2 regions of the Monashia sp. HAY1-11D genome follow, and region 1 is predicted to be linked to the other one. Evidence: predicted binding sites of a transcription regulator. Region 1 holds the regulator's gene; the other holds the start of a gene.
The links. Region 1 encodes HspR, which represses chaperone genes until heat shock. Its sites were predicted from a motif close to AAGTTGAGTCNNNNNGACTCAACTT; they were not measured.

Region 1 (5,763 bases):
AAGGACGCCGAGGACGGCTTCGCCACGATCCAGGTGCGCGCCACCAACGGCGACAACCACCTTGGTGGCGACGACTGGGACGACGTCATCGTCCAGCACCTCATCACGCAGGTGAAGAACAAGACCGGCCAGGACCTGTCCAAGGACAAGATCGCGATGCAGCGCCTCCGCGACGAGGCCGAGCGCGCCAAGAAGGAGCTGTCGACCGCGACCTCCACGAACATCTCGGCGCAGTACATCTCGATGACGCCCGAGGGCCCGATCCACCTCGACGAGACGGTGACGCGCGCCCAGTTCGAGCAGATGACCAAGCAGCTGCTCGACCGCACGAAGGCCCCGTTCCACAAGGTCATCGAGGACGCCGGCATCAAGGTGTCCGACATCGACCACGTCGTCCTCGTGGGTGGCTCGACCCGCATGCCGGCGGTGAGCAACCTCGTCAAGGAGCTGACCGCCAAGGAGCCGAACAAGGGCGTCAACCCCGACGAGGTCGTCGCGATGGGTGCCTCCCTGCAGGCCGGCGTCCTCAAGGGCGAGCGCAAGGACGTCCTGCTCATCGACGTCACGCCGCTGTCGCTCGGCATCGAGACCAAGGGCGGCCTGTTCACCAAGCTCATCGAGCGCAACACGGCCATCCCGACGAAGCGCTCGGAGATCTTCAGCACCGCCGACGACAACCAGCCGTCGGTCCTCATCCAGGTCTTCCAGGGTGAGCGCGAGATCGCCCAGCACAACAAGTCGCTCGGCACCTTCGAGCTGACCGGCATCGCGCCGGCACCGCGCGGCGTGCCGAAGATCGAGGTCACCTTCGACATCGACGCCAACGGCATCGTCAACGTCAGTGCCAAGGACCAGGGCACCGGCAAGGAGCAGAAGATGACGATCACCGGCGGCTCGGCCCTGTCCAAGGAGGAGATCGACCGCATGGTCAAGGACGCCGAGGCGCACGCCGAGGAGGACAGGCAGCGCCGGGAGCAGGCCGAGGTGCGCAACCAGGCCGAGCAGCTCGTCTTCTCGACCGAGAACTTCCTCAAGGAGTCCGGCGACAAGATCCCGGCTGACGTCAAGACGCCGGTGGAGGAGTCGCTCGCCGACCTCAAGGCCGCGATCGCCGAGGGCTCCGAGGCCACGGTCGAGGACATCAAGGCCAAGATCGAGGACCTCAACACCAAGTCCCAGGCCATGGGCCAGGCGGTCTACGCGTCGGAGCAGGCGAGCGCCGCCTCGGCCGGCGCGGCGGGCTCCGACGGCACGGGTCCGACCGGCGGCCAGTCCGGTCCGACGGGCTCCGGTGCGGCCGACGACGACGTGGTGGACGCCGAGGTCGTCGACGAGGACGAGGCAAGGGAAGCCAAGTGACCGAGTCCAACAGCACCCCGAACCCCGAGACCGAGGCCGTGCGGCCCGGCGCCGGTGGCCCCGAGGTGACGGACGCGCAGGGTGCCGGCGGCCAGGCCGCCGGCACCCCCGGCACCGGTGGCGCCTCCGGCGCCGCCGGTGCGGCCGGCGCCGGTGCGGCCGACTCCGGTTCGCGGGGCCACCACTCGTACTACGAGGGTGGTCCGGGCGCGTCGTCCGAGCCCGGCGGGGACGACGAGTTCGACCACGGAGCGGGCACCGAGCGCGCCGACGAGCGTGAGGCGCTGGAGCAGGAGGACGCGCTCGCCGCGTCCTACCTCGCCGACCTCCAGCGGCTGCAGGCCGAGTACGTCAACTACAAGAAGCGTGTCGACCGCGACCGCGACGTCATCCGCACGACCGCCGTGGGCAGCGTCGTCGAGTCGCTGCTGCCGGTCCTCGACGACATCCACATGGCGCGGCAGGCCGGCGACCTCGCCAGCGGCCCGTTCGCGGCCATCGCCGACAAGCTCGAGGCGGTCCTCGGTCGGTACGGCGTCGAGCGCCTCGGCGAGGCCGGCCAGGAGTTCGACCCGACGGTGCACGAGGCGCTCATGCACGTCGAGGCCGAGCTGCCCGACGGCGCGTCGGGCACGACCGTCGTGCAGGTGCTCCAGCCCGGCTACCGCATCGGGGACCGGGTCGTCCGCGCGGCGCGGGTGTCGGTTGCCGACCCCGCGTGAGCGCCACACCGCGCCGAGGCCCCACGCGTCGGCCGGCATCCGTGATGATGTGAGGACCGCAGGTCCCACCGAGCAGCCGCAGGAGGAGAGGCAGGTGCGCCATGGCTAGCCAGGACTGGTTCGAGAAGGACTTCTACGCGATCCTCGGCGTGCCCCAGGACGCCGACGCGGCCGCGGTCAAGAAGGCCTACCGCAAGCTGGCCCGCGACCTGCACCCGGACCACAACGTCGGCGACACCCGCGCCGAGGAGCGCTTCAAGGAGATCGGGGAGGCGTACGCCGTCCTGTCCGACCCCGAGCAGCGCCGCGAGTACGACGCCATCCGCGCCATGTCGCACGGGGGTGCTCGCTTCACCGCGGGCGGTCCCGGCGGCGGGGGCGCCGGCTTCGAGGACATCTTCTCGGCGTTCGGCGGTGCGGCCGGTCCCGGCGGCACCCGTGTCCGCTTCGGCGGCGGGGGTGCGGGTGCCGGCCAGCCGAACCTCGAGGACATCCTCGGCCAGATGTTCGGTGGCGCGGGTCCGGGTGGTGCCGGCGGCTTCGGCCAGCAGTACGGCGGGTACGGCGCGACGGCCGGTCCGCGGCCGGGCGCCGACGTCCAGGCCTCGACGACGATCGGCTTCCGCGACGCGGTGGAGGGCTCCACGGTGACGCTCTCCTCGCCCGACCTCGGCCGCATCACGGCGCGGATCCCTCCGGGCGTCAAGGACGGCCAGAAGATCCGCCTCCGGGGCAAGGGGCGCCAGGGCGAGGCCGGCGGGCCTGCGGGCGACCTCATCCTCGCCGTCTCCGTCGACAAGCACCCGGTCTTCGGCCGCGACGGCGACGACCTCACCGTCGACCTGCCCGTCACCTTCGCCGAGGCGGCGCTCGGGGCCACGGTCCCCGTGCCGACCCTCGACGGTGGGCAGGTCAAGGTGCGCATCGCGCCCGGCACGCCGAGCGGCCGGGTCCTGCGCGTCAAGGGCCGTGGCGTCCGCCGCGGCGAGCACACCGGCGACCTGCTCGCGAAGGTCCAGGTCGTCGTGCCGCAGCGCCTGACCGACGAGGCTCGCGCGGCGATCGAGACCATGGCCGCGGCCGAGGACGGCCACGACCCGAGGGCCGACCTGTTCCGCCGAGCGCGGGCCTGAGGCCGGCCGGCGACGAGAACGAGGAAGGGAGTGCCGACGATGTCACGCAGGAGCGCGCGCCCCGCCGGGCACGACGACGACGCGCCCGTCTTCGTCATCTCCGTCGCCGCCGAGCTGGCCGGCATGCACGCGCAGACGCTGCGCCAGTACGACCGCCTCGGCCTCGTCACGCCGTCGCGCACCCGCGGGGGCGGGCGGCGCTACAGCACCCGCGACGTCGAGCTGCTCCGTGAGGTGCAGCGGCTGTCGCAGGAGGGCGTGTCGCTCGCGGGCATCCAGCGCATCCTCGACCTCGAGAACCACGTCACGGCGCTGCGGTCGCGGGTCGAGGAGCTCGCCGCCGAGCTCGAGCAGACCCAGGCCGCGCTCCACGCGAGCGCGCGCTTCTTCGCCGTCGGGCCGCGCGGGGACGCCGTCCCGCTGCGGCCCGGCCAGCGCCCGCCGCGCACCCCCGCGTCGCAGGCCCTGGTCGTCTGGCGCCCGGAGCGCTGACCAGCCGCCTCGCGCACGTCGTTTGGCAACGCACGGCGCAGGTGCGAGGATGACCGGGCCTCCAGCCGTGTGGGCGCGCACTGCACCCTGCCCACGTGGAGGTCTTCCTGTTGTCCCAGCCGCACGCCCCGATGACGCCGGATGGCGGGCTCGACCGGTCCTCCACCCTCGCGGCACCCGGGCGCAGCCACCGGCTCGCCCTGCCGGACACCGAGATCGGCCGCCTCATGGCCACCACCGACTGGGCGGCCACCGGCCTCGGTCCCGTGGACGACTGGCCGGCCGAGTCGTCGCGGTCGTGGACACCGCGCTCGCACAGCGCTTCCCCATGCTCGTGTGCTGGGGTCCCGAGCTGCTCATGGTCTACAACGACGCCTACCGGGTGCTGCTCGGTGAGGCGAAGCACCCCGCCGCGCTCGGCCTGCCGGTGCGGGACGTGTGGCCGGAGGTGTGGGACCAGATCGCGCCGCGGCTGGCCGAGGTGGCGCGCACCCGCGTCCCCTCCTGGGACGAGGACCAGCTGCTCGTCGTCGACCGGAACGGCTTCCTCGAGGAGGCCTACTTCACGTGGTCCTACAGCGTCGTCACCGGACCGGACGGCGAGGTGGCCGGCGTCCTCGACATCGCCACCGAGACCACCGGCAAGGTGCTGGCCGAGCGCCGCGCCTCGGTCGTGTCACGGCTGGGGGCGGCCCTTGCCGGTGCGGCCACCGCCGAGGACGTCGAGCGTCTCGCGCTCGAGATCATGCGTGAGAACGTCGAGGACCACGCGTCGGTCGGGCTCATCGAGGGCCCGGTAGACGGCACGAGCGCGCCGGACCCGGGCGTCCACGTCGTGCCGGTCGTCGAGCCCGGCCGGAGGCGGGCCAGCGCCTCGCTCGTCGTCACCGCCAACCTCCGGCGGCCTTGGGACGAGCAGCTGCAGGCCTACGTCGAGCTGTGCGCGTCGCACGTCGCCGCCGCGCTCGCGGGCGTGCGCCGTCTCGACGCCGGGCGGCACCGCGTGGAGGCGCTCGCCGAGCTCGACACCGCCAAGACCGCCTTCTTCGCCAACATCAGCCACGAGCTGCGCACGCCGCTGACGCTCATAGCCGGGCCGGTCGAGGACGCGCTCGGCGAGCCCGGTCTGCCGGCGGCGGTGCGCTCACACCTCGAGCTCGTCGAGCGCAACACCGACCGGCTGAAGGTCCTCGTCGACCAGCTGCTCGACCTGACCCGCATGGACGCCGGGCGGGTCGAGCCGCACCGCGTCGAGACCGACGTCGCCGAGCTCGTCCGGGGGCTGGCCGCGAGCTTCCGTCCGGCCGTGCACCGCGTGGGCCTGACCTTCACGACCGACATCCCCGACCTCGGCCGGTCTGCGTGGGTCGACCGGGACATGGTCGAGCGCATCGTGCTCAACCTGCTGTCCAACGCGTTGAAGTACACGCCCGCCGGCGGCGTGCAGGTCACCCTGCACGAGCTTCCCGAGGGCTTCGAGGTGCTGGTCACCGACTCCGGCATCGGCATCCCGACCGACGACCTCGCCACCGTCTTCGAGCGGTTCCGGCAGCTGCCCCGCACCGACGGCATCCGGTCGCGCGAGGGCGCCGGCATCGGCCTGTTCCTCGTGCGCCAGCTCGCTGAGCTGCACGGCGGCGACGCCTGGGTCGACTCGGTCGAGGGCATGGGCAGCACCTTCGGCGTCTACCTCCCCTGGGGTCGGCCGCCCGCGGGCTCCCCGCCGGCGAGCCCCTCGATCACGCCGCGCACCGTCGAGTCCTTCCTGGCCGAGGCGCACGGCTGGGACGCCGGCGCCGACGCCGTGGCGTCGGCCCCGGACGGCGTCGACACCGCGGACGACGCCGACCCCGACCCCGGCCCCGGCGCCCGCCGGCCGGCGCGCCCCGACGCCGGAACCGCGTCCGGGTCGGGACCCGCCCGGCAGCCGGGTGGGCGCCCGCTCCTGCTGCTCGCCGAGGACAACGCCGACATGCGCGCCTACCTGAGCGAGGCACTCGCGGACGACTACGAGGTCGTGGCGGCCAGGGACGGCGTCGAGGCGCTGGCGACGGCCA
Region 2 (5,763 bases), 230 kb from region 1:
TCCATCCGCCCGACCGCTCCCCTCCCGCCCCCTCTCCCGATCCCTCACCGACCGAAGGACGGCCATGACCGCCACCATCTCGCCGCCTCCTGCACCGACGCAGACGGCCGTGCTCTCGCTGCGCGGCATCTCCAAACGCTTCGGCGCGGTCCAGGCCCTGTCGAACATCGACTTCGACGTCCACCCGGGCGAGGTCGTCGCCCTCGTCGGCGACAACGGCGCCGGCAAGTCGACCCTCGTCAAGACGATCGCCGGGGTCTACACCCCCGATGCCGGCACCATGGAGTTCGCCGGCGCGCCGGCGAGCGTCACGTCCCCGGCGGAGGCCCAGCGACTCGGCATCGCGACGGTGTTCCAGGACCTCGCCCTCTGCGACAACCTCGACGTCGTCGCGAACCTGTTCCTCGGCCGCGAGCTGCACAGCGGTCGGGCCCTCGACGAGGTGACGATGGAGAAGGAGAGCTGGCGCCTGCTGCGCCAGCTCTCGGCGCGGATCCCCTCGGTCCGCATCCCCGTCGCGAGCCTCTCGGGCGGCCAGCGCCAGACGGTCGCGATCGCCCGCTCGCTGCTCGGCGACCCCAAGGTCGTCATGCTCGACGAGCCGACCGCGGCCCTCGGCGTCGCCCAGACCGCCGAGGTGCTCAACCTCGTCGAGCGCCTGCGCGAGAACGGCCTCGGCGTCATCCTCATCAGCCACAACATGAGCGACGTCATGGCCGTCGCGGACCGTGTCACGGTGCTGCGCCTCGGACGCAACAACGGCACGTTCGACGTCAGCCGCACGAGCGTGCAGGAGATCATCGCCGCGATCACGGGCGCCACGACCAACGCGGTGTCCGAGCGCGCCTCGCGACGGGCCCATGCCGGGCACCCCGAGCCCGACCAGCACACCGAGCAGCCCGAGCCGCAGGAGCAGTCATGAGCACGACGACCCCCGACCCCACGCGGGACTCGACCGCACCGGCAGGCGCCGGCCTCGCCGCTCGGGCCGAGGATGCCGCCCACGCGACGCCGGCCCAACCGGCCGCCCGGGCCGCCGCCCTGCCCGCCGACCTGCAGGACGAACGGCTCATCGCCGAGGCCGGCGTGGCAGGTGCCGCCCGGGCCTTCTTCGCGAGGCTGCGCAGCGGTGACCTCGGCGCGCTACCGGTCGTCGTCGGCCTCGTCATCATCTGGGTGGTCTTCCAGAGCCTCAACGACGCGTTCCTGTCCCCGCGCAACCTCGTCAACCTGACCCTCCAGAGCGCGGCGATCGGCACGATCTCGATCGGCATCGTCCTCGTGCTGCTGCTCGGCGAGATCGACCTGTCCGTCGGCTCGATCAGCGGCCTCGCGGCGGCGATCGTGGCGGTGGGGACCGTCGAGCGCGGCTGGCCGGCGCTCGTCGCGATCGTCGCGGCGATCCTCGCGGGCACCGTCATCGGCCTGGCCTACGGCGCGGTCTACACCCGCTTCGGGGTGCCGAGCTTCGTCATCACCCTGGCCGGTCTGCTCGGCTTCCTCGGGCTGCAGCTGAAGGTCCTCGGCGAGACCGGCTCGATCAACCTGCCCTTCCAGTCCGGACTGGTCACCTTCGCCCAGCAGACCTTCCTGCCGCCGGTCGTCGCCTACGTCCTGGCCGCGCTCGTGGTGGCGGCCTACGCCGCGAGCAGGCTGCGCGCGAACGCCCGGCGAGACGCGGCCGGCCTGTCGACGACGCCGGTGGGCTTCGTCGTGGCCCGCGCCGCCTTCCTCGCGGTCGTCCTGCTCGCGCCCATCGCGGTGCTCAACCAGGACCGCGGCGTGTCGGTCATGTTCCTCGTGTTCCTCGCGTTGGTCGTCGTCATGGACTTCGCGATCCGGCGCACGAGCTGGGGGCGCTCGGTCATGGCGGTCGGCGGCAACGTCGAGGCCGCCCGTCGGGCCGGCATCGACGTGCGGCGCACCTACCTCACCGTCTTCGCGCTGTGCTCGACGTTCGCGGCCCTCGGCGGCATCTTCGCGGCGGCCCGCCTCGCGGCGGCCAACCAGAGCAGCGGGGGCGCCGACACCAATCTCAACGCCATCGCGGCCGCGGTCATCGGCGGGACGAGCCTCTTCGGCGGGCGCGGCTCGGCCTACGCGGCACTGCTCGGCATCCTCGTCATCCAGTCGATCAGCAACGGCCTCGCGCTCATCAACCTCGGCTCCCCGGAGCGGTACATGATCACCGGCGCGGTCCTGCTCCTCGCCGTGACGGTGGATGCGCTGAGCCGGCGCAGCCGGGCGGCCCACGGGCGCGCCTGACGCCGCGCAGGCACGCCAGGGACCTTCGCCGACGGTCGGTCGGCGGGGACGGGAGGAGGGCCCGGAGGTGGGAGACCACCGCCGGGCCCTCTGCCGTCGGGGCCCTCTTGAGCTGGCGCGGAACCCGTCGTATCCTCGGGAACACAGCACGAAGTTGAGCGGTTACCACTCAAGAAAGGTCACCGTTGGCCCATCAGATACGGCCACCGTTCATCGAGGAGAACTGACATGAGCACCACCACCTTCGACCCGTTCCGCAGCACTTTCGACCGCACGTTCGACCGTCTCTTCACCGACGGCCTGCGCTCGAGTGCCGGCGCCGTCATGCCGATGGACCTCTACCGGTCCGGCGAGAACTTCGTGGCCCGCATCGACCTGCCGGGCGTCGACCCCTCGAGCATCGACATCGATGTCGAGGACCGCACCCTCACGGTCCGGGCCGAGCGCCCGGCCCCCGAGGTCGAGGGCGCGCAGTGGCTCTCGCGGGAGCGCCCGACGGGCACCTTCGCCCGCCAGCTGTCGCTCGGTCGCGGGCTCGCGCTCGACCGCATCGAGGCGGACTACCGTGACGGCGTCCTCACCCTGGTGATCCCGGTCGCGGAGGAGGCCAAGCCGCGCAAGATCTCCGTCTCGCACGGCGGTGGCACCCAGTCGATCGAGTCGGGCGGGTCCTCCGACTCCGAGAGCTGACCATCACGACGCACGAGGCCCCGGGTGGACGGCCGCCCGGGGCCATCGCCTGCCTGCGGCCGCGCCGCCGAGCCGGACGCCTCGCACGGGACCCTCAGGCGTCGGCCCGGTCGTGCACCGGCGCCCCGACGAGACGACGCACCGGGTCGGGGGCCGAGGCCGTGACCCAGGCCTCGAGGCGATCGTGCAGCCAGGGCACGAGCGCCCAGGTGGCGAACCACACGACGAGGACGCCCACGGCCAGGCCCGTCACGACGTCGTGCCAGTAGTGCGCCCCGGTCAGGACCCGCGCGACGGCGACGGTGAGGGCGACGGGGGCGGCGAACCGCCACCACACGGGCACCATGACGACGACGGCCGTCGCGAGCGCCGCGGCGATGACGGCGTGGTTGCTCGGCCACGAGTAGTCGCCCACCGCTGGGCAGGCCGCGAGCGGGTGCACCGCGAGGGTGCGGCAGGGTCGTTCCTCCCGGACGACGGCCTTGACCAGCTCGCTCAGCGCGTACGCCCCGACGACGCTGAGGCCTGCGCCGACCGCGACGGCGACGTGCTCGAGCCCCCGTGACCGCGCGCGCCAGGCCAGCAGACCGGCCGCGCTGAGGAGCACGAGGATGCCGAGCTCGCCCGCGACCTCCACGAGGGCACCGACCGGGCCGGGCAGCGAGTCACCGAGGTGAGCCGTCCACGTGTAGAGCGGGTCGCGGACGACCGCGAGCAGCGCCACGACGACCGCGCAGCCGACGACCGCCAGCAGCAGGCGCGACCCGCCCACCCGGCGTCCGGCCTCGGCAGGGCTGCTCGCGCGCAAAGACATGCGCACGACCGTAGGCCACGAACCTGACAGCGTCCTGCCACTGCTCGTCGCGCGGCGTCAGAGGCGACCGCGGATCGGCGTGCGTTCGACGGGGTCGCCCTCCTCGGGCATGACCAGCTCGGCCCGGACCCCCAGCAGGCGCACCTCGCGGTCCGGGTCGAGGCGACCGGCGAGCTCGACGGCGGCCGCGACGACGTCGGCGACGTCGGTCGTCGGGGCCGCCAGCTTGCGGGCCTTCGTCTGCGTGAAGAACGGTGCATACCGCACCTTGAGGGTGACCCGGAAGACCGGTCGCCCCTCCTTGACGGTGTCCGCGAACACCTGGGCGGCGAGCACGCGGACGGCCTCCTGCACCTCGGCCGGCGTCGTCAGGTTCTGCTGGTACGTCGTCTCGCGGCTGTGGCCTCGGGCGACCCATGGGCTGTCGTCGACGACCGCGGACCCCAGGCCGCGGCCGAGCTGGTGGTACCAGACCCCCATGCGCGGGCCGAACTCGCCGACGAGGGCGGACTCGTCGGCCTCGGCCAGGGAGCGCACCGTGTCGAGGCCGAGCGCGGCGAGCCGCTTCGACACCCGCGACCCGACGCCCCACAGGTCGATGACCGGCCGGTCCCCCATGACCTCGAACCAGTTGTCCCTCGTGAGGCGGAAGACGCCGCGTGGCTTGCCGAACCCGGTCGCGATCTTGGCCCGCACCTTGTTGTCGCCGATGCCGACGGAGCAGTGCAGCTCGGTGGCCTCGAGCACGGTCTGGCGCACCAGGCCGGCGAACGCCTCGGGATCGTCGGTCTCGACCCCGAGGAACGCCTCGTCCCAGCCGAGGACCTCGACAACGACCCCGAGCGAGCGCAGCGCGTCCATGACCCGTCCGGAAGCCTCGGTGTAGGCCTCGGCGTCGACCGGCAGGATGACGGCGTCGGGCACCTTGCGCGCCGCGATCCGCAGCGCCATGCCCGACCCCACGCCGTACCGGCGTGCCTCGTAGCTGGCCGTCGAGACGACGGCCCGCTCCGTGGGGTCGCCACGGCCGCCGACGATGACCGGCCGGCCGGCGAGCTCGGGGCGTCGCAGCACCTCGACCGCCGCGATGAACTGGTCGAGGTCGACGTGGAGCACCCAGCGGGTGGCGCCGTCGGTCATGTCGCCATTGTGCCCGCGCCCACCGACCGCAGCCGGACGAGCAGCCTCGACGACGTCAGCCGTGCCCGATGCGCTTGCCGCGCCGGAAGGTGTAGACCTCGTGCGTCTCGACCGCCGGCGGGGTGGTCGCGGCGTCGGGGTGGTCGAGGGGGTCGAGGGGGTCCACCGGGTCCACCGGGTCGACGCGGTCGCGGTCGAGCGCGGTGCCGTCGGACGGGTCGCCCGGGCGCGGCCAGGGCTCGACCTCGTCCTCGATCGCGCGGGGGGCCGCCGCGTCCTGGGCCCGGGCCGCGACGACGATGCCGTGGTAGAGCATCAGGGCGGCGAGGCCGGTGACGAGGTAGGCCGACACCGCGAGGCCCGGGCTCGCGTGGCCGCCGCCGAAGTCGGATCGCAGGACGTGGAGGACGGCCGCAGCGGCACCCACGAGGGCGGCGCCGACGAGCCAGAGGGCAGCCGAGCGCCGCGTCGTTGTGCTCACGGGGTCACTCTCGCACAGCGCGACCGGCACGAGAGGCGGCTCCGCATGCGGCACACCGATGCCGCCTACCGGGGCCGGCCTGTGCTGCAGTCCGAGCTGCGGTCTGTGCTCCGGCCTGCGGTCCGGTCAGCGGGCCGGGTGCGCGGCCAGGACGTCGCCGGCGGCGGGCCTGGCGGTCGCCGCCCCGAGCCCGGCGGCGTTCCCCGACAGGTTCTCCACGAGGACCTCCGCACCGTGGTTCGCGCGCTGCTGCACGGTGTTCTTCGCCGCGTTACCCACGCCGCCGACCGGCGTCGACGCGAGCGGCTCGAGGGGCTCGAGGGGCGTGGCGAGGCCGTCGAGGGCCGGCAGCCGGGGGGCGAACGCGTCTGTC

Region 2: AC1VM9_RS06925 (Hsp20/alpha crystallin family protein) is a predicted target of HspR. The motif match lies at 2,417-2,441, and genes of this name have one in related genera.

The regions. Positions count from the first base shown of each region.
Region 1 covers NZ_CP200320.1:1,270,053-1,275,815, reverse strand. The annotation lists gene dnaK (molecular chaperone DnaK) at 1-1,359, shown strand, start outside; gene AC1VM9_RS05930 (nucleotide exchange factor GrpE) at 1,356-2,081, shown strand; gene AC1VM9_RS05925 (DnaJ C-terminal domain-containing protein) at 2,183-3,214, shown strand; gene AC1VM9_RS05920 (heat shock protein transcriptional repressor HspR) at 3,254-3,706, shown strand; gene AC1VM9_RS05915 (ATP-binding protein) at 4,005-5,763, shown strand, end outside.
Region 2 covers NZ_CP200320.1:1,497,732-1,503,494, forward strand. The annotation lists gene AC1VM9_RS06915 (ATP-binding cassette domain-containing protein) at 65-922, shown strand; gene AC1VM9_RS06920 (sugar ABC transporter permease) at 919-2,265, shown strand; gene AC1VM9_RS06925 (Hsp20/alpha crystallin family protein) at 2,494-2,955, shown strand; gene AC1VM9_RS06930 (phosphatase PAP2 family protein) at 3,050-3,769, opposite strand; gene AC1VM9_RS06935 (DNA polymerase IV) at 3,827-4,909, opposite strand; gene AC1VM9_RS06940 (hypothetical protein) at 4,965-5,390, opposite strand; gene AC1VM9_RS06945 (hypothetical protein) at 5,517-5,763, opposite strand, start outside.